3 regions of the Streptomyces sp. NPDC006296 genome follow, and region 2 is predicted to be linked to each of the others. Evidence: riboswitches for the same ligand, from Rfam matches in the RefSeq annotation. Region 2 holds a riboswitch; each other region holds the start of a gene.
The links. A riboswitch is a leader RNA that binds a small molecule or an ion and turns the genes downstream of it on or off. The one in region 2 is predicted to bind cobalamin.
Positions count from the first base shown of each region.

Region 1: it holds a riboswitch for cobalamin, as region 2 does, so the genes downstream of both, metE (5-methyltetrahydropteroyltriglutamate--homocysteine S-methyltransferase) here and ABZ172_RS02765 (ABC transporter substrate-binding protein) in region 2, are expected to answer to the same signal.
Region 3: it holds a riboswitch for cobalamin, as region 2 does, so the genes downstream of both, ABZ172_RS11535 (ABC transporter substrate-binding protein) here and ABZ172_RS02765 (ABC transporter substrate-binding protein) in region 2, are expected to answer to the same signal.

Region 1 is NZ_JBEXRT010000070.1:11,548-18,422, reverse strand. It holds gene ABZ172_RS29355 (GH92 family glycosyl hydrolase) at 1-2,301, shown strand, start outside; gene metE (5-methyltetrahydropteroyltriglutamate--homocysteine S-methyltransferase) at 2,367-4,685, opposite strand; cobalamin riboswitch at 4,844-5,064, opposite strand; gene ABZ172_RS29345 (CGNR zinc finger domain-containing protein) at 5,134-5,709, opposite strand; gene ABZ172_RS29340 (epoxide hydrolase family protein) at 5,813-6,875, shown strand, end outside.
Region 2 is NZ_JBEXRT010000003.1:39,107-45,981, forward strand. It holds gene ABZ172_RS02760 (ABC transporter permease) at 1-324, opposite strand, end outside; gene ABZ172_RS02765 (ABC transporter substrate-binding protein) at 339-1,868, opposite strand; cobalamin riboswitch at 2,007-2,127, opposite strand; gene ABZ172_RS02770 (class I SAM-dependent methyltransferase) at 2,319-3,107, shown strand; gene ABZ172_RS02775 (cytochrome P450) at 3,289-4,467, shown strand; gene ABZ172_RS02780 (NAD(P)/FAD-dependent oxidoreductase) at 4,764-6,209, opposite strand; gene trxA (thioredoxin) at 6,325-6,714, shown strand.
Region 3 is NZ_JBEXRT010000012.1:149,325-156,199, reverse strand. It holds gene ABZ172_RS11560 (ABC transporter substrate-binding protein) at 1-364, shown strand, start outside; gene ABZ172_RS11555 (type B 50S ribosomal protein L31) at 647-910, shown strand; gene ABZ172_RS11550 (carbohydrate kinase) at 1,040-2,023, shown strand; gene ABZ172_RS11545 (acyl-CoA dehydrogenase) at 2,082-3,926, shown strand; gene ABZ172_RS11540 (hypothetical protein) at 3,923-4,093, shown strand; cobalamin riboswitch at 4,178-4,365, shown strand; gene ABZ172_RS11535 (ABC transporter substrate-binding protein) at 4,422-5,468, shown strand; gene ABZ172_RS11530 (iron chelate uptake ABC transporter family permease subunit) at 5,465-6,550, shown strand; gene ABZ172_RS11525 (ABC transporter ATP-binding protein) at 6,547-6,875, shown strand, end outside.

The DNA.
Region 1 (6,875 bases), on a different contig from region 2:
GCCGCCCTCCTCGGCGGCGCCGTCGCCGCACCCGCCGTCGCGGACGGCGGAGGGCACGCCGAGCGCGGTCGGCTCACCGACCTCGTCAACCCCTTCATCGGAACCGAGAACGAGGGCAACACCTACCCCGGCGCCGCGGTGCCGTTCGGCATGGTGCAGTTCTCGCCCGACACCGGGCACAACACCGGGTACGACTACTCGGAGACCCACATCAGGGGCTTCTCCACCGTCCACATCTCCGGAGTGGGCTGCGGCCTGGGCGGGGACCTCCCGGTCCTCCCCACGACCGGTGACATCACCTCGACGGACAACGCCGCGTACGCGGCCGAGTTCAGCCACGACGACGAGAAGGCCGGACCGGGCGTCTACGAGGTCGGCCTCGCCACGGGCATCAAGGCCGAGCTCAGCGCCACCGAACGCACCGGCGTGCAGCGCTACACCTTCCCCGCCACGGACAAGGCCAACGTCCTGATCAACGCGGGTCAGTCGCTGCACCGGACGGTGAACACCGAGGTCGAGATCCTCGACGACAGGACCGTCCGCACGGCCATCACCGGCAGCGGCTTCTGCCAGGACACCAAGCCCTACACGGTGTACACCCTCACCCGCTTCGACCGGCCCTTCACCGTCTCCGGCACCTGGAAGGGCGACACGGTCACCCCGGGGTCCACGGCCTCGTCCGCGGGCGGCGAGCGTAACGGCGCCTTCGTCCGGTTCGACACGTCCGAGGACCGCACCGTCGAGGCGACCACCGCGATCTCCTACGTGGACGCCGCCGGCGCGGCGCGCAACCTCCGTGCCGAGGGCGGCCGTTCGTACGACCGCGTGGCGCGTGCCGCGCAGGCCGCCTGGGAGGACCGCCTCGACGACGTCCGGGCGAAGGGCGGCAGCGAGACCCTGCGCCGGACCTTCTACTCGTCCCTGTACCGCTCCTTCCTCGCGCCGAACATCGGCAGCGACGTCGACGGCCGCTACACGGGCTGGGACCAGAAGATCCACCGCGCCAAGGGCTTCACCTACTACCAGAACTGGTCGCTCTGGGACACCTACCGCACCCAGGCCCAGCTGCTGGCGCTGCTCGCCCCGCGCGAGTCCCGTGACATGGCGATCTCCGTCCTCGCGATCGACAAGGACAGCGGCTGGCTCCCCAAGTGGGGCTACGGCACGGTCGAGACCAACATCATGACCGGCGACCCGGTCACCCCGTTCCTCACCAACGCCTACCAGCAGGGACTGCTCGAGGGCTACGAGGAGCAGGCGTACCGCGCGCTCAGGAAGAACGCCGACGGCGTGCCGCCGGCCGACTCCGCCCCGGTGGGCCGCGAGGCCAACAAGGAGTACCTGGCCGACGGCTTCGCGCCGTACATCAAGGGCCGCGCGCACGTGAAGCCGGGCGACTCCGACTACGACCACGGCGCCTCCGCGACCCTGGAGTACGCGCTGTCCGACGCGATGCTCGGCCAGATGGCGAAGGAGCTCGGCCACCGCGAGGACGCCGCGCGCTACACCGAGCGGGCCCAGAACTACCGGAAGATCTTCGATCGTTCGACCGGCTTCTTCCGCGCCCGGGACGCGAACGGCGACTTCACCGGACCCGTCGACCCCGCGCAGAGCGAGGGCTTCCACGAGGGCACGTCCTGGCAGTACCAGTGGCTCGTCCCCCAGGACCTGCCCGGCATGGTCTCCCTGATCGGGGGGACCGACGCGGCGAACGAACGCCTCGACTCGTTCTTCGCCCACGAGCAGCTGCTGCAGGACCCCGCGAAGACCGCCCGCGAGGTGTGGGTGAACGGTCCGTACGACTACTACAACGCGGACAAGTACAACCCGCAGAACGAGCCCGACCTGATCGCCCCCTACACCTACCTCTCCACCGGTCAGCCCTGGAAGACGACGGACGTGGTCCACGCCGCGCTCACCCTCTTCACGGACACCCCGACGGGCATGACCGGCAACGACGACCTCGGGACGATGTCCGCCTGGAACGTCCTCTCCTCGATCGGGATCTTCCCGGTCCAGCCGGGGACCGACACCTGGGGCCTGTCGACGCCCGTGTTCGAGCGGGTGGACCTCACCCTCGACCGGCGGTACTACCCCAGGGGCGGCCTGACCGTGAAGGCGCCCGGCACCTCCGACACGGCGCGCTACATCACGTCCGCGCGCACCGACGGGACGGACTGGGCGAAGACGTACCTGACCACCGAGGACATCCGCCGCACCGGGGACCTGTCCTTCGAGGTCGGCACGGCACCCTCGGGATGGGGCACCTCCGCGGACGCCGCCCCGCCGGCCCTGCGGTGACCCGCTGAACGACCCTGCCGCGCACCGGACCCGCCCCCTCGGCCGAGAGGGCGGGTCCGCACCCGTCAGGTCGCCGACAGCTCGTCGCGGACGACGCGGGCCGCGGCCACCAGGTTCTCCAGCGAGGCGCGGGTCTCCGCCCAGCCCCGGGTCTTGAGCCCGCAGTCCGGGTTGGCCCACAGGCGCTCGGCGGGGATCGACTCCAGGGCCCTGCGGAGCAGTGCGGCGGTCTCCTCGACGCCCGGGACGCGGGGCGAGTGGATGTCGTACACGCCGGGTCCCGCCGCGCGCGGGTAGCCGTGGTCCGCCAGTTCGCGGGCCACCTGCAGGTGGGACCGGGCGGCCTCCAGGCTGATCACGTCGGCGTCGAGGTCGTCGATCGCCCGGACGACGTCCCCGAACTCGGCGTAGCACATGTGGGTGTGGATCTGCGTGTCCGGCCGCACCCCGCTCGTGGTGAGCCGGAACGCCTCGGTCGCCCAGGCCAGATAGGCCGGGTGGTCGGCGGCGCGCAGCGGCAGCGTCTCGCGCAGGGCCGGCTCGTCCACCTGGATGACCGGGGTGCCTGCCTCCTCCAGGTCCCGCACCTCGTCCCGCAGGGCGAGGGCGACCTGCCGCGCGGTGTCGCCGAGCGGCTGGTCGTCACGGACGAAGGACCAGGCGAGCATGGTGACCGGGCCGGTGAGCATGCCCTTGACCGGGCGGCCGGTCAGCGACCGGGCGTACGAGGTCCAGCGCACCGTCATCGGGTCCGGACGGGAGATGTCGCCGGCCAGCACCGGCGGACGCACGTACCGGGTGCCGTAGGACTGCACCCACCCGTGCCGCGTGGCGAGGTACCCCGACAGCTGCTCCGCGAAGTACTGCACCATGTCGTTGCGTTCGGCCTCGCCGTGCACGAGGACGTCGAGGCCGGCCTTCTCCTGGAAGGAGACCACCTCGGCGATCTCCGCCTCGATCCGTTCCTCGTACGCGGCCGCACCGAGCCGTCCGGAGCGCAGCCCGGCGCGGGCGGTGCGCAGTTCGCCGGTCTGCGGGAAGGAGCCGATGGTGGTGGTCGGCAGCAGCGGCAGCCCGAGGCGGGCGCGTTGGGCCGCGGCGCGTTCTCCGTACGCGTGCGAGCGGCGGGCGTCGGCGGCGGTGACGGCGTCCGCCCTGCTCTGCACGAGCGGGTCGTAGGTGACCGGGGAGTCGGCGCGGGAGGCGAGGTCCGCCTGGTTGGCGGCCAGCTCCGCGGCGACGGCGTCGGTGCCCTCGGCGAGCGCCCGGGCCAGCGTGACGATCTCCCCGGTCTTCTGCCGGGCGAAGGCGAGCCAGCGGAGGATCTCGGGATCGATGTCCCGCTCGGCGGCGGCGTCCAGCGGCACGTGCAGCAGGGAGCAGGAGGCGGCCACGTCGACCCGGTCGGCGAGTCCGAGCAGGGTGGCCAGCGTCGCCAGCGCCTTCTCGTGGTCGTTGATCCAGACGTTGCGGCCGTTGACGACCCCGGCGACCAGCCGCCTGCCGGGCAGCCCGCCGACGGCCGCCAGGGCCTCCAGGTTCGCGGCGCCGGTCTCCGTGAAGTCGATCGCCAGTCCCTCCACCGGCGCCTCGGCCAGGACGGGCAGGGCCTCACCGAGGCGGCCGAAGTAGGTGGCGACGAGCAGGCGGGGGCGGTCGGTGAGGGCGCCGAGGTCGCGGTAGCCGCGCCGGGTGGCGTCCAGTTCGGCGGGAGTGCGGTCCTGGACGAGCGCCGGCTCGTCTAGCTGGACCCACTCGGCCCCGGCCGCGCGCAGATCGGCCAAGACCTCGGCGTACACCGGCAGCAGCCGGTCCAGGAGCGTGAGCGGATCGAAGTCCGCGGCGACCCCGGGGGCGGCCTTGGCGAGGAGCAGATAGGTCACCGGGCCGAGGAGCACGGGCCGGGCGGCGAGCCCCAGGGCGGCGGCCTCCCGGAGCTCGGCGACCTGCTTCGCGGAGTCCGCCGTGAAGACGGTGTCCGGTCCCAGCTCCGGGACCAGGTAGTGGTAGTTGGTGTCGAACCACTTCGTCATCTCCAGCGGAGCGGCGTCCTGGGTGCCGCGCGCCATCGCGAAGTAGCCGTCGAGCGGATCGGCGGCGACCGCCTCCCGGTGGCGCTCCGGGACGGCGCCCACCATGACGCTGGTGTCCAGCACGTGGTCGTAGTAGGAGAAGTCGCCGGTCGGCACCTCGCCGATCCCGGCGCCGCTCAGCTGCCGCCAGTTGTCGCGGCGCAGTCCGGCACCGGTGGCGTGCAGGGCGTCGGCGGTGACCCGGCCCTTCCAGTAGCCCTCGACGGCCTTCTTCAGTTCCCGGTTCCGTCCCTGCCGGGGGTAGCCGTACACAGTGGACCGCGCTGCCGCGGTCGCGTGCTCGGTGGTCACGGAGATCTCCTTCGCGAGATGAATCCCTGAGATCCCGGGGACGGGACGAGGGCGCGAAGGGATGACGTACCGGGCGGAGGGCGCCGTACGACGCTGGCATCCGCCTGGTATGTACGCCGACCCGCCCACGAGGTCACCGGGATGTCCGCACACGGTCGGTCCGCGCGCGGGCAGGTGGCAGGTCTTCGGACTCGCGGGCGCACCCTCGAAGAGGACACCTAGTGGCCGTCGCTTCCCAGGTCCGGTTCGTCGGACCCAGTGCGTATGACGGCGGTCGTTCCCGCTCACCGCTGCGGGGCAGTCCCGGATTCCCACCGGGTTCCCTCTTGCGACGCATCCCGCCTGGCGGACGGGGCGAACCAGCTGCACGCACCAGCATAGGGCCGCCGGGGGGTGCGCCGGGTCCGATCCGGCCACGCGGACGGCGGAGCGCCGGCCGCGTGCCCGGTCACTCCGCCGCTGTCGGGTTCCCGCGCCGGCCGGCGTGGAAGCGGGCCTTCTTCTGACGGTTCCCGCACGTGTTCATGTCGCACCATCTGCGGGTGCGGCTCCGGCTGATGTCGAAGAAGGCGGCCCGGCAGGTCGGCGACGCGCAGAGGGCCAGCCTCCCGTCCCGTTCGCCCGCGACGACGCCGACCGCGTCGGCGGCGATCACACCGAGGGCGTCCTCGACGCCGGTGGACGGGCCGAGCAGCCAGCGCCGCTCACCCCCCGGCGTCAGGACCGCCGCGGCGCGGCCCCGGGCACTGCGGTCGTTGATGACGCGGACGGCGGAGGCGGGCAGCACCTCCTGGACGGCGGCCGCCGTCGCGACGGCGTGCACGGCCTCCCTCAGTTCCCGTGCGAGGTCGAGCTGGGCGGGGGTGCAGGAGTCCACGGCGAGGCCGCTCACCGCCAGCCAGTCGACGAGCCGTTGCGGTGTGGGGATGCGCTCCACCGGGGTGCCGTGACGCTCCGACAGCGTCCCCGTGAAGCTGGTCGCCAGCACGGCGCCGAGGCGGAAGTCGGGGGACGCGGCGGACATGGAACCACCTTAGCCGGTTGCGACGTGACTCGGGAGACTGCTAGAACCGTCAATGCCGGTTCTCGACACCCCGGTCCCGGTTCCCCGACGGCCAGGAGGTCCCGTGCCCCGTCCGACCGCCGACGTGCACCCGTACGAACCCCGTGCGACCGACGCCGAACTCGACGACCTGCGCGCGCGACTGGCCGCGGCGCGCCTCCCGGAGGCCGAGACGGTCCGGGGCGCCGCGCCCGGCCCCGGCCGATGGGGGCAGGGCGTCCCCCTCGCCGACCTCGTCCGGGTCGTGGACCACTGGCGCACCGACTACGACTGGCGGTCGTTCGAGGACCGCCTGCACCGCATCGGCCAGTTCCGGACGGTGATCGACGGTCTCGGGATCCACTTCCTGCACCGCCGGTCCGCGCGCGCGGACGCCACCCCGCTGGTCCTGACGCACGGCTGGCCGGGGAGCGTGGCCGAGTTCGTCGACGTGGTGGACGAGCTGGCGGATCCGGCGGACGCGGCCGCGCCCGCGTTCCACGTGGTGGTTCCCTCGCTGCCGGGCTTCGGTCACAGCGACAGGCCGGCCACCACCGGGTGGGGGACCGAGAAGATCGCGGCCGCGTGGGTGGAGCTGATGGGGCGGCTCGGCCACCGCAGGTTCCTGGCCCACGGCGGTGACTGGGGAGGCAACATCACGACGGTCCTCGGCGGCCGGTTCCCCGCGCACGTCCTCGGTGTCCACACCACGTTCGCCGAGGCGCCTCCGGGGCTGACGACGGACGGACTGACGGCGGCCGAGCGCGGATGGGCCGAGGAGACCCGGGACTTCTGGCACCACCGCGCGGCGTACGCGAAACAGCAGGCGACCCGGCCGCAGACCATCGGCTACGCGCTCGTCGACTCACCGGTCGGGCTTCTCGCCTGGATCCTCGACAAGTTCGCCGAGTGGTCGGACACCGAGGACAGCCCGTTCGAGACGATCTCCCTCGACCGGGTGCTCGACAACGTCACCCTGTACTGGCTGACGCGGACCGGCGCGTCGGCGGCCCGCCTCTACCACGAGAGCCACAACTCGCTCGATCCCGGGCTCCGGGTCGACGTGCCGTCGGCCGTCACCATGTACCCCCGCGACATCGAGAAGTGTCCGCGCCCCTGGGCGCAAGAGCGGTACCGGCGGATCGTCC
Region 2 (6,875 bases):
GGACGTCCCCAGGTCCGCCCGGCCCACGTCGGTGACCCAGTGCACGAAGCGGGTCCCGACGGGTTCGTCCAGCCCGAGGTCGGCACGGGCCAGGCGCTGCTGTTCGGGGGTCCCCTGCTCCCCGAGGACGGCGTCCACGCTGTCCCCCGGCAGCAGTGAGGTCAGCGTGAACACCGCGACCAGGACGAAGGCCGTCTGGAGCAGTGCCGTCGCGATCCTGATCAGCGCGTACCGGGCGGTCCCCGGGAGCCGCCGCGTCGGCGCGGGCCGCGAGGGCGGGTCGACGACCGGCTTCCCTCGCCACCGGTCTTCGTGCGGAGTCACCTGCGAGGGGCCCGTCAGCTCAGCCGGACCCGGTCGAACCGGGCCCAGTCGCAGGAGTTGGGCGGAGCGGCCCGGAGGCCGGTGACGGTGTCGCGGTGGCCGATGTTCCAGTCGCTGAAGGCCCATACGAGCTGGCCGTCGCGGTCCCGGGCGCGGCGCTGGGCGCGGTCCAGGAGTTCGAGGCGTGTCTTCTCGTCACGGGTGGCGGTGGCCTGGGCGAGCAGGCGGTCGAAGGCGGCGTCCTCGTATCCCGTGAGGTTGTTGGCGGCTCCGCCACGCAGCCGGGACCGCAGGTGGGTGACGATGGGCAAGGTGGCTGTGCGGCTGTGGAGGGCGACGCCCTTGGTCTTCACCTCACCGAAGTAGGTGGCGGCCGAACGCACGTGCGGGGCGACCTTCAGGCCGATGTCGTTCAGCTGGTCGGCGATGAGGGTGGAGGCGTTGCTCCAGGTGGGGTCGGCGTCGCTGGTCTCCAGCGCGACGGCGAGCCCGCCCGCCCCCGCCGCCTCGACCAGGGACCGGGCCCGGTCGACATCGCGTTCCCGGGCGGGCAGGCCGTCGGGGTAGGCGCGCAGCCCCATCCCGAAGAGGTCGCTGCCCGGGGTGCCGTGTCCGGAGAGAGCGACCTCGACGAGGCGGTCCCGGTCGAGCCCGAGCGTGAACGCCTGCACAAGCCGGGCGTCGTCGAACGGGGCGCGGGACAGCCGCAGCAGGATCGCCTGCATCGTGCTGAGCCTGCTGCGCAGCACGGCGAGCCCGTCACGGCCGGCCACCCGGCTCGCGGAGGCCGCGGTGAGATCGTGGGCGTAGTGCACCTGGCCGGACAACAGGGCGTTGAGCCGGGCCCGTTCGTCGTTGACGGGCACGAACTCCAGTTCCTCGATCCGCGGGCCGCCGTCCCAGTGGTCGGCCCAGGCGCTGAACAGGGCGTTGCCGCCCGGCTCGAACGAGCGGTACCGGAAGGGGCCGGAGCCGACGGGGGCGCCGAAGTCCTCGGTGCCCTTCGGGACTATCTCGGTGCCGGGGGCTCCGAGGGCCGCGGGGAACTCGAAGTCGGGTTCCCGGAGGACCAGGGTGAGGTCGCGTCCCTTCGCCGCGCTCGCCCCGAAGTCGACGCCGGAGAAGAGCTGCTGGGCGGCGGCGCCGGTGGCGGGGTCGGCGATGCGGCGGTAGTTCCACAGGACGTCCGCCGCGGTGACCCGACCGCCGTCGTGGAAGCGGGCGTCGGAGCGGAGCCGCACGGTCCACCGGCTGCCGGACCGGTCGCTCTCCCAGCTCTCGGCGAGCCGGGCCTGCACGGACATGTCATCCGTGTACGTCAGCACGCTGTCGTACAGCGCCTTGGCACGGGCCTGGTCGACGAAGAGCGGGGCCCGGTGCGGGTCGAGGGTCTCCTGCGATCCGCCCGCGCTGAAGGCGGCCCGCAGCCGGCGGGTGTCCGACGGTCCGTCACCGCCGCCGGAGGAGCAGCCCGCGAGGACGGCGCCGGCGCCGAGGCCGCCCGCCGCGGTGAGCAGACGGCGGCGCGCGAAGGAGGATGTCATGGTGTGCGGGACCTTCCCCTGGTCGCCGGACGTGGCCCAGGGCCGGTCGGCGCGCCGGCCGTACGCCGGTCCGCGACGTACATGACGAGCCTCCTCCTGGGGAGTCCACGCCCCGGACGGTCGGTGAGAGCGACGGGCCAGTCTCCTGGCTGCCGGATCGGCACTCACCCCGCCTTCCGGCCGGACGGCCGTGGCGTGTGGGGTTCGCTCCCCGGTCACAGTGGCGGGACCGCGCCGGACTCGCACCGGCTTCCTGGTTCCCGTCGCTCCTGTGTACGCCGCGCATTATGCCCGACGGCGGTGCCGCCCGGGTGGCCAACTGCACACTCGGCCCTCTTGCGCATACCTTGCACCTACTTGTTCGATGCGTAGCCCATGGTTCTGGGCGATCGTCCGAAGGAGACCCGCGAACCAGCCCCGTCCGGATTCGGCGAAAGGAACCCCTCCCCCATGACCACCAGCGCCTCGGGCACGACCGACTGGCAGCACTGGCAGACGAGTTGGGATCGACAGCAGGAGTGGTACATGCCGGACCGGGAGGAGCGGTTCCGCGTCATGACCGACGCCGTCGAGGCGGTCGCGGGCCGCACCCCGCTCGTTCTCGACCTCGCCTGCGGCACCGGCAGCATCTCCGACCGGGTGTTGCGCGCACTCCCGGGAGCGCGCACCGTGTGCGTCGACATCGACCCGGCTCTGCTGGCCATCGCCCGCGGGCACTTCGCCGGTGACGAGCGCGTCGCCTTCGCCGAGGCCGATCTCACCGACCCCGACTGGACCGCACGCCTCCCCCACGGGTCGTTCGACGCCGTGGTGACCGCCACCGCCCTGCACTGGCTGGACACCGAACCCCTGCGCCGCCTCTACGGCACTCTCGCCGGACTCCTGCGGGACGGCGGCGTGTTCCTCAACGCGGACCACATGGACGACGCGTCGGCGCCACGCCTCAACGCCGCTCTGGGCACCCTGCTGACCCGGCGGCAGGAACGGCAGCGGAGCGAGGGCGCCCTCGACTGGGCCGACTGGTGGAGCCGGGTGGCCGACGACCCCACTCTCGCCGCGCATGCGTCGCGCCGCTTCGCCCTGCTGGGCGACCCGCGCGAGCGCCGGCCCTCGCCGGTGGAGCGCGACCGCCCCACGGCCACCGACTGGCACCTCACCACTCTGCGGGAACAGGGCTTCACCGAGGCACGGCAGATCTGGTGCTCGGCGGGCGACGCGCTGGTGGCGGCGCTGCGCTGAACAGCCGTCCCGCACAGGGAGGGAGCGACGAGGACGGGCCGCCCCGCCGAGGCCGGAGACGGCCCTGCGGAGGGCTTGCAGTCGGCCACGGAGCGGCCTCTCCCGGTCACTCGTGCCTGCGTCGTCCGTGTCGGGCGTGTCGGAGACGACGCCCGACACGGACGGACCGGAGCCTGGGAGCATGACCGACCCGACGCAGGATCCCCGCTTCCTCCAGGACCCGTATCCGACGTACGCGGCCATGCGGTCCGCCTGTCCGGTGCAGTCCGTGGCCACAGGCTCCGGTGGGCGTACCGGCTACCTGGTCACCGGCTACGCGGAAGCCCGGGAAGCCCTCGCCCACCCCGGGCTCTCGAAGGACACCGGGGTGTTCTTCAGCGGCAAGGAGTCACCGCGTCGGCTGCATCCCGCGGTGGCGCACACCATGCTGGCCGCCGATCCGCCCCGGCACACTCGGCTGCGCAGGCTGGTGACCGCGGCGTTCACGACCGGAGCCGTCACGGAGCTCCGTCCCTTCATCGCCCGGGTCACCGGGGAGCTGCTGGACCGGTGGCCCGTCGGTGAGCGGTTGGACTTCATGGACGCCCTCGCGGTTCCCCTGCCGGTCCTCGTGATCTGTGAGCTGCTCGGAGTGCCGGAGGACCACCGCTCCGATGTCCGGCGCTGGTCCGGCGAGTTGTTCGCGTCGGGGAGGCCCGGCCTCGCCGACGCGGCCTCGCATGCGCTGGCCGGCCACATGACGCGTCTCATCGCCGCCAAGCGCCTGTCCCCCGGTCACTCTCTGCTCGACCGGCTCGTCGCGGCCCGGGACGGAGACGATCGTCTGAGCGAGGAAGAACTCGTCTCTTTCGCGGTGCTGCTGTTCGTGGCCGGGCACGAGACCACCACCGGCCTCCTCGGTAACGCCCTCCTGGCGCTGCTCCGGCAGCCGGCACAGCTGGACCGCCTCCGGAGGAACGCGGACGAGGTCCCCGCCGCGCTGGACGAGTTGCTGCGCTTCGACTCCCCCGTCAGCACGGCCACCTTCCGGTTCACCACGGAGGCCGTCACACTCGGTGCCACCGAGATCCCGGCCGGCGTCCCCGTGCTGGTCGCGCTGGGAGCCGCCAACCGCGATCCGGAGCGGTTCCCCTCTCCTGACGTGCTCGACCTGGACCGGGACGCCGCCGCTCATCTCAGCTTCGGCCACGGCATCCACCGCTGTGTGGGCGCTCCTCTCGCCCGGGCCGAGGCGGAGATCGCCCTGCGAGCGGTCCTGACCCGGTTCCCCGGGATCCGCCTCGCGGCACCGCCCGAGGGGCTGGAGCGGCGGCACACCCGGCTCGTCCGCGGACTCGCGGCGCTTCCCGTCCTCGTATGAGGGCCGTCCGGTCGAGCGGTCGACCGGAGCCCGTGGGCCGGTCGGGGGCGGCGCTCACCCGGCGGACCGGTGACCGCCGCCTCCGTCCCCGCCGGGTGGCGACCACGCCGGGGCTGCCCGGGGTGACGGACACCGGGCGCGCGCCCGCCGCCGCGCCGGCCACCGGTCCGCTCGGCCCCGGTGACCGCGCCGCTCCCCGCAGCGCGGGACCGGACCGGCCGGCCCGATCCCGGCGGCCCCGGACCGGCCGGCCGCCGGGGGCCCAGGGGACGGTCCCGGCCCTTCGCCGTCGGTGCTCAGCCGCGGTAGGCCTCCAGCAGCCTCAGCCAGATCTCACTGATCGTCGGGTAGGCCGGGACCGCGTGCCAGAGGCGTTCGAGGGGGACCTCCCCGGCGACGGCGATCGTGGCCGAGTGGAGCAGTTCCCCGATGCCGGGCCCCACGAAGGTGACGCCGAGCAGGATCTCGCGGTCGAGGTCGACGACCATCCTGGCGCGGCCCCGGTAGCCCTGGGCGTACAGTCCGGAACCGGCTACCGCGGCCAGGTCGTGGTCGACGGCGCGGACCCGGTGGCCCGCCGCTTCCGCCTCGGCCAGGGTGAGGCCGACCGAGGCCGCCTCGGGGTCGGTGAAGACGACCTGGGGGACGGCCGCGTGGTCGGCGGTCGCCGCGTGCGCGCCCCACGGGTCCGTCTCCAGCAGCGGGGTCTCCTGGGCGCGGGCCGCGATCGCGGCTCCCGCGATGCGGGCCTGGTACTTGCCCTGATGGGTCAGGAGGGCGCGGTGGTTGACGTCGCCGACGGCGTACAGCCAGTCGCTGCCCTCGACGCGGCAGCTGTCGTCGACGCCGAGCCAGGACCCGGGTTCGTGCCCGACCGTGTCGAGGCCGAGGTCGTCGGTGCGCGGGGCCCGGCCGGTGGCGAAGAGGATCTCGTCGGTCTCCAGCCGTTCCCCGTTGTCCAGTTCGACGGTGACCGGCCCGTCGTGACCGGCCCTGCTGACCGCGGTCGCCGAGACCCCGGTCAGGATGCGCGCGCCGGCCTCGGTCAGTGCCTCGGCGACGAGCTCACCGGCGAAGGGTTCCATCTTGGGCAGGAGCCGCCCGCCCCGGATCAGCATCGTCACCTCGGAGCCGAGCCCCTGCCACACGGTGGCCATCTCCACGCCCACCACTCCCCCGCCGACGACGACGAGCCGGCCGGGGACCTCCTTGGCGCTGGTCGCCTCCCGGCTGGTCCAGGGCCGGACGTCCGCGATGCCGGGGAGGTCCGGGACCACGGCACGGCTGCCGGTGCAGACGGCGACGGCGTGCCGCGCCGTGAGCCGGTGCCGCGTGCCGTCGGGGCCCGTCACGGACACCTGCCGCACCCCGGTCAGCCGCCCCTGCCCGCGGTAGATGTCCGCGCCGATGCTCTCCAGCCAGCCGACCTGGCCGTCGTCCTTCCAGTGGGAGGTCTCGTAGTCCCGGTGGGCGAACACGGCGTCGGCGTCGAGCGGCCCCTGCACCGCGCCGCTCAGCCCGGGGACGCGGCGCGCGTCGGCCCGTGCCACGACCGGGCGCAGCAGCGCCTTGCTGGGCATGCACGCCCAGTACGAGCACTCGCCGCCGATGAGTTCGGACTCGATCACCGCCGTACTGAGCCCGGCGGCCCTGGCACGGTCCGCGACGTTCTCCCCCACCGGGCCGGCCCCGATGACCACGACGTCGTACTCACTGTTCCGCACACCCTCAGCATCTGTCATGGCAACAGTGTCCTCGGGGGTGTGCGCGGCGGCCACATGGGCAGGCGGAATACCGCAAGAGACGTCACCGTTGTCCCGGACAGGTCCGACCGGTCCCAGGAAGAGGTAAGAGAGTATGAGCACCGTAGAGCTCACCAAGGAAAACTTCGATCAGGTCGTGAGCGACAACGAATTCCTGCTGATCGACTTCTGGGCTTCCTGGTGCGGTCCGTGCCGGCAGTTCGCCCCGGTCTACGACTCGGCGTCGGAGCGGCACCCGGACCTGGTCTTCGCCAAGGTCGACACGGAGGCGCAGCAGGAGCTGGCGGCGGCCTTCGAGATCCGGTCGATCCCCACGCTGATGATCGTCCGTGACAACGTGGCGGTGTTCTCCCAGCCCGGCGCGCTCCCGGAGTCGGCGCTGGAGGACGTCATCGGCCAGGCGCGCAACCTGGACATGGACGAGGTGCGCAAGTCCGTCGAGGAGCAGAAGCAGGCCCAGCAGGCGCCGCAGGAGCCGCAGTAGTCCCTGCACGAGCGCGGCAGACGTGAGGAGGGCCCGGCCGGATCGGCCGGGCCTTCGTCATGCCGGGGCACCGCGCCACAGGAGGCCAGGGCCCGCGTGCGGCGCCGGGACGGTGCCGTCCTGGCACGGGGCCGGGACTCGTACAGCGGCGGGGCCCCGAA
Region 3 (6,875 bases), on a different contig from region 2:
CCGGGTCCTGGCCCTCTCGCCCGCCGGCCAGGAGGAGGCGTACGCCGCCCGTCCGCAGATGTGGCCCGAGCTGCGCGTGCTGGCCGAGCTGGGGGTCGGCATGGTCTCCCCGCCCGAGAGCGCGGGCGTCAACTGGGCCACGCTCGGCTGGGAGGCCGTCGCCGCCCTGGGACCCGGCATCGTCCTGTCGGACATCCGTGCCCACGCGCTCCCGCTCGGCGAGGTCACCGCCCCCGCCTGGGAGCCGGCCCGGCACCGCGTGCGCACCGTGGCCTGGAACCCGGAACCCGTGTGCAGCCCGCAGGCCCACGCGCGCTTCCTCGCCCGGGTGGCGGACGCCCTGGAGGGGACGGCCGGCACCTGAGGACCACCGTCATCTCGTCCCCGGGGGCCCGCCGCGTGACGCGGCGGGTCCCCGTGCGTACGGCCTCCGGCTCCCCGTGCGTACGGCTTTCGGCTCCCCGGGTGTACGGCCGACGGAGTCCCGCGTGTACGACCGGTGGGCCCCGTGCGTACGGCCTGCGGGTCCCCGGAGCGGCGGCGGCCGCCTGCTCCGTACGGACGCCCCGGATCGCGCGGTGCGCCCCGCCTGGCGAGGCTGGCCCGGAGCCGGGACGTGAGATCCCCCGTACTTCCAGGAGCGCAGATGCAGCAGGACAAGCACCCGTCGTACCGCCCCGTGGTCTTCCGCGACCGTGCCGCCGGGTACGCCTTCCTGACCCGGTCCACCGCCTCCAGCGAGCGGACGATCGACTGGGACGACGGCAACACCTACCCGGTCGTCGACGTGGAGATCTCCGCCGAGAGCCACCCGTTCTTCACGGGCGAGGCGCGCGTCGTCGACACCGAGGGCCGGGTCGCCCGGTTCGAGCGGCGGTACGGCGGCGGAGGGGACCAGGACGCCTCCTGAGCCCCGGGTCTCCTCCACCGCCCGTCCCCGGGGCAGAATCGGGCGGGCCGTACGTCCCGTGACAGCGGTGCGTCCCGTGGCAGCCGTGCCGGACGGACCGCCCGCCCGAGCCCACCAGGAGACCGCCCCATGCCCGACGGCCCCGCCCTGCTGGTCATCGGCGAATGCGTCGCCGACATCGTCCGGCTGCCCGGCGCACCGGACCGCACCCATCCCGGCGGCAGCCCCGCCAACGTCGCCTGCGGACTGGCCCGGCTGGGTCGGCGGACCACCCTGCTGACCCAGCTCGGCGCGGACCCCGGAGGACGGCTCGTCGCGGACCACCTCGCGTCGGCCGGGGTGCGGGTGCTGACGGACGGGAGCGGCGCGGCCACCCCCACCGCCACGGTCCTGCTCGACGACGCGGGCCGGGCCGCGTACACCTTCGAGATCACCTGGACGCTGGGCCCGGTCGAGCGCACCGGGGAACCGCCCCGGCACGTCCACACCGGGTCCGTCGCCACCGCCCTGGAGCCCGGCGCCTCCACCGTCCTGGAGCTCGTCCGGTCCCTCCGGGAGGAGGCGACCGTCAGCTACGACCCCAATGTGCGGCCCGCGCTGATGGGCGACCACGCCCGCGCGGTGCGCCGGGCCGAGGACTGCGCCGCGCTCAGCGACGTCGTCAAGGCCAGCGACGAGGACCTGCGGTGGCTGTACCCCGACGAGGCACCGGAGGACGCGGCCCGGCGGTGGCTGCGGTCCGGTCCCGCGGTCGTCCTGGTCACCCGGGGCGCGGCGGGCGCGACGGCGTTCCTGCCGGACTCCTCGGTGAGCGTCGCCGCACCGCCCGTCCGGATCGCCGACACCGTCGGGGCCGGCGACGCCTTCATGTCCGGCGCCCTGGACGCCCTGGCCTCGCACGGGCTGCTCGGCGCGCCCGGCCGCGCGCGGCTGCGCACCCTGGACGCCGCGGTCCTGGACGACGTGCTGCGCCGTGCGTCGGCCTCGGCCGCGGTGACCGTCGCGCGGGCCGGCGCCCTGCCTCCCGACCGGGGCGAGCTGGACGCCGCCCTGGACGCCGGGTCCGGCCGTCACCGGCCCCCGCCGGCACCGCCGTCCGGGCGTACGCCGTGACGGTGCGGACACCTCCCCGGAGGGTGTCCTCGCCCGTACCCCGGTCGTTGATTTCGTTATGACCGTGACCCTTACCGACACCGCCCCACCGTCCACGACCGATCTTCTGACCGGCGTACTCCTCGGTCCGGACTTCCGCCGTGAACACGGCTTCTGGCAGCGGCTGATCAGCACAGAACCGTTCCGCCGTCCCGCCGGCGGGACGCCCGAGGAGCGGCTGGCCCTCGCCTACGAGCGCCTGCGGATCCTCAACCGGAGCCTCGACAGCGGAGCGCGGCTCGCGGCCGACCCGAGGGCGCTGGCCGCCCTGCACGCCTGGCTCGGCCCGGTCGACCCCGCGCTGACCACCGTGGCGGGCATCCACTACAACCTCTTCCTCGGCAGCCTCCTGGACCACGATCCGGCCGGCCGGCGCGACCTGTCGGACCACCTGGCGATGCGCAGCATCGGCACCTTCCTCTGCACGGAGGTGGCCCACGGCAACAACGCGGCGGCGATGGAGACCACGGCGACGTACGACCGGGAACGGGACGGGTTCGTCCTGCACACCCCGAACGCGGGCGCGCAGAAGTTCATGCCCAACACGAGCCCCGCGGGCGGGGCCAAGACCGGGCTGGTCGCGGCGCGCCTGGTGGCCGACGGCGCGGACCACGGGGTGCGCCTCTTCCTGGTGCCGCTCACCGACCACGAACGGGCGCTCCCCGGCGTCCGGGTGCGGCTGCTCCCCGCCCGGATGGGCAGTCCCGTGGACCACTGCCTGACCGCGTTCGACCGGCTCTTCGTGCCGCGTGACGCGCTGCTGGATCCCGACGGTGAGAGCGGCGCCCCGGGGGAGTTCAGGACGGGACCGGGGGACAGGCGCCGGCGCTTCCTGGCCTCGATCGGGCGGGTGACCCCCGGCCGGATCGCCATGAGCGCCTGCGCGGCCGGCTCGGCCCGCGCCACCCTCGCCGTGGCCGTCCGCTACGGCGGCCACCGGATGATCTCCGGCACCCGCGGCGCCCCGCCCGTCCCGGTCAACGCCCACCGGACGCACCACGGCCCGCTCGCCTCGGCGATGGCCACCGTCTTCGCCATGACCCTGCTCCACCGGCGGGCCCAGGAGCGCTGGGAGGCCTGTACGGACGAGGAGGCCAGGACCCGGGCGGGGACGCTGGTCGACGTCGCCAAGGCCTGGATCACCTGGCGTGCGCGCGAGGTCATCGTCGAGAGCCGTGAACGCTGCGGTGCGCAGGCGCTGCTGGAGAACAACGGCATGACCGAACTCGTCACGGGAGTGGAGGGGGCCATCACCGCGGAGGGCGACAACATCGCCCTCTACGCCCGGGCCGCCGCCGACATGCTCTTCGCCGCCGAACCGGGCCGCGCGGACGTCCTGCCCCCGTACACCGGCGACCTCTCCGACCCCCGCTTCCTCGGCGCACTCCTCGCCTCGGTCCAGGACATCTGGTTCGTCCGGGCCAGGGAGCGCGCCTCGCGGGCCCCCGACGCCGACGCCCTCGGACGCTGGAACGCCGTCTCGGGCCCGGCCCTGCGCGGGGTCGAGGCCTACGCCCACCGGGAGGCCGCCGCGGCCTACGCCGAGGCCCGCGCCGCACTCCCCGAGGGGGAGGCGAAACAGCGGCTGGGCGAGCTGGAGCGGCTGTTCGCCGTCGAACGGGTGGCCCGCAGCAGCGGCGACCTGCTGGCCGCCGGCCTGCTGAACGCCGATCAGGTCGGGGAGCTGGCCCACGAGGCCGAGGAACTGATCGCGGCCGTCGCCGCGCACGCCCCGCGGCTCGCCGACTCCTTCGCCCTGCCCGAGGCGCTGCTCGCCGACTGGCCGATCGCCGGTCCGGGCTACGCCGACGCCTACGACGACCCCGAGGGCCCCTGGAACTCCGCCGCGGCGGACGCCCGGTGAGCGCCCCGCGCCCGGAGCGCACGAGCTGCGGCCGGATCGCCGGACGCCTGGAGATCCTGGGCCTGCGCGCCGTCCTGCTGGCCTACTGGGGGACGACGGCTGTGCTCGCCCGCCGGGAACACCGGCCGCACACCGCCGGCGGCGAATCGGTTCACCCCGGGCGCTGACCCGTGCGGCAGCCGTCGCCGGCCGGGCGCCAGGACCGGTCCCGCCCGGCCGGCGACGGCCCCCGAGGCCGGCGACACGCCGCGTGATAGCTTGCAGGCGCCAGTCACACTCCCCAGGGAGTCAGGGAATCCGGTGCGAATCCGGAGCTGACGCGCAGCGGTGAGGGGAACGGGCGGGGCCACGGCCACTGGGACACCCTCGGGTGCACCGGGAAGGCGCCCCGTCCGGACGAACCCGAGTCCGAAGACCTGCTGGCACCCGCTTCCGCACCGGGAGCGGAACTCCGTACCGGGCTCCGCGCATGAGCCCAGAGACGCCGAGGACCTTGTGCCCCCCATAGCCAGCACCGCACGCCGAACCGCCCTGCTCGTCACGGGACTTCTGCTCCTCTCCGCCTGCGGCCCGGGCGGCGGCCCGTCCGACGGCGCCGCGCCGAAGGGCTCGGCCGACGGCTTCCCCGTGACACTCCGGAACTGCGGCCGCACGGTGACCGTCGACGCGGCGCCGCGCCACGCCGTGTCCCTCAACCAGGGGTCGACGGAGATCCTGCTCTCCCTCGGCCTCCGCGGCCGGCTCGCCGGGACCGCGAACTGGACGGACCCGGTGATGAACGGCCTGGAGAAGGACGAGGCCACGGTCCCCCGGATCGCCGAGAACCAGCCCTCCTCCGAGAAGGTCCTCGCCGCGGAACCCGACTTCGTCAGCGCGTCGTTCGAGTCGACGCTCGGCAAGGGCGGCGTGGCGCCCCGCGAGCAGTTCGAGGAGCTCGGCGTGCCGACGTACCTCTCTCCCACCGACTGCGCGGGCAAGGACAACACCGGCAGCAGCGACGGCTCCCGCACCACGCCCCTGACCATGGACGGCGTCTACGGCGAAGTGCGCGATCTGGCGAAGGTGTTCGGCGTACCCGAGCGCGGCGAGAAGCTGATCGACAGCCTCCGGGAACGCATCACGAAGGCGACCGCGGACATCGACGCCTCCGACACCACCCTGCTCTACTGGTTCGCCAACGCGGAGGCCCCCTATCTGGCGGGCTGCTGCGGCGCCCCCGGGATCATCACCGGCGAACTCGGCGCGAAGAACGTCTTCGACGACACGCACGAGGAATGGCCCCAGATCAACTGGGAGACCGTCGCCGACCGTGATCCGGACGTCCTGGTGATCGGCGACCTGACCCGCAAGTCCCAGACGGCGGAGAGCGCCGCGAAGAAGATCGAGTTCCTGGAGTCCAACCCCGCCACGAAGAACCTGGACGCCGTCCGCCACAAGCGCTACATCCTGCTCAGCGGTCAGGCCATGAACCCGACCGTCCGGACCGTGGAAGGCGTCGAGCGCGTCGCGGCGGGGCTGCGCGCGTTCGGACTGACGGGGTGACGAGGACCGAAGCCGCCCCGGACACCGCGCTCCGGCCACCGCCCCCGGCACCGCCGGCCGCCGCGCCGCGGCTCCTGCGCGACGGGCTCGTGTGGGGCGCCGGGATCGTCCTGCTGCTCCTGTCCGTCGCGGTCGCCGTGACCATCGGCCCGGCCCGGATCTCGGTCCCGGACGTGTGGTCCGCGGTGGCCGCGCACCTCGGCCTGGGCGAGGGACGGCTGACCCCCGTCCGCGACGGCATCATCTGGAACCTGCGCATGCCCCGCACCCTGCTCGCCGCGGTGTGCGGGGCCGGACTCGCGGTGTGCGGCACCGTCATGCAGTCGCTGCTCCGCAACCCGCTCGCCGACCCGTTCGTCCTCGGCGTGTCCTCGGGGGCGTCCACCGGGGCGGTCGTGGTCGTCGTCCTGGGCGTCGGCGGGGGAGCGGTGTCCGTCGCGGGCGGCGCCTTCACCGGGGCGCTGTGCTCGTTCGCCCTGGTGCTGCTGCTCAGCCACACCCTCGGCGGATCCACCGACCGGGTCGTGCTCTCCGGGGTCGCCGCCATGCAGCTGTTCTCCGCGCTCACCTCGTTCGTCGTGATGACCGCCGCCGACGCGGAACAGACCCGGGGCGTGCTGTTCTGGCTGCTCGGCTCGCTGAGCGGGGTCGGCTGGACCGATGTGGGGACCTGCGCGGCCGTGCTGGCCGCGACCCTGCTGATCTGCCTCGGCCACGCCCGCACCCTCGACGCCTTCGCCTTCGGGCAGGACGCGGCGGCCGCCCTCGGCGTGCACGTGGCCCGCACCCGGATCGTGCTGCTCTGCACGACCGCGCTGCTGACCGCCGCCCTCGTCAGCTCGGCCGGCGCCATCGGCTTCGTCGGCCTCGTCCTGCCGCACGCCGCCCGCGCCCTGACCGGAGCGGGACACCGCAGACTGCTGCCGGTGACCGCGCTCGCCGGAGCCGTCTTCCTGGTCTGGGTCGACACCCTGGCCAGGACCGTCCTCGACCCCCAGGAGGTCCCGGTCGGGGTGGTCACCTCGCTCATCGGCGTGCCCGTGTTCGTCCTGATCCTGCACCGCACCCGGAGGAGCGCATGACCCGCGACGCGCGGCGGACGGCCGTCCCCGGCGACGGCCTGCGGGCCGAACGGGTCAGCAGGGAGGCCGGCGGACGCCTCCTCCTGGACGGGGTGAGCATCGCCCCGCCGCCCGGCGCCACGGTCGGGCTCCTCGGACCCAACGGATCCGGCAAGACCACGCTGCTGCGGGTGATGGCGGGCGTGCTCACCCCCGGCACCGGAGTCGTGACCCTCGACGGCCGCACGCTCGCCGAGACCGGCCGGCGGGCCGTGGCCCGCCGTGTCGCCGTCGTCGACCAGCACGCCGTCACCCAGGTCAACCTGAGCGTCCTGGACGTCGTACG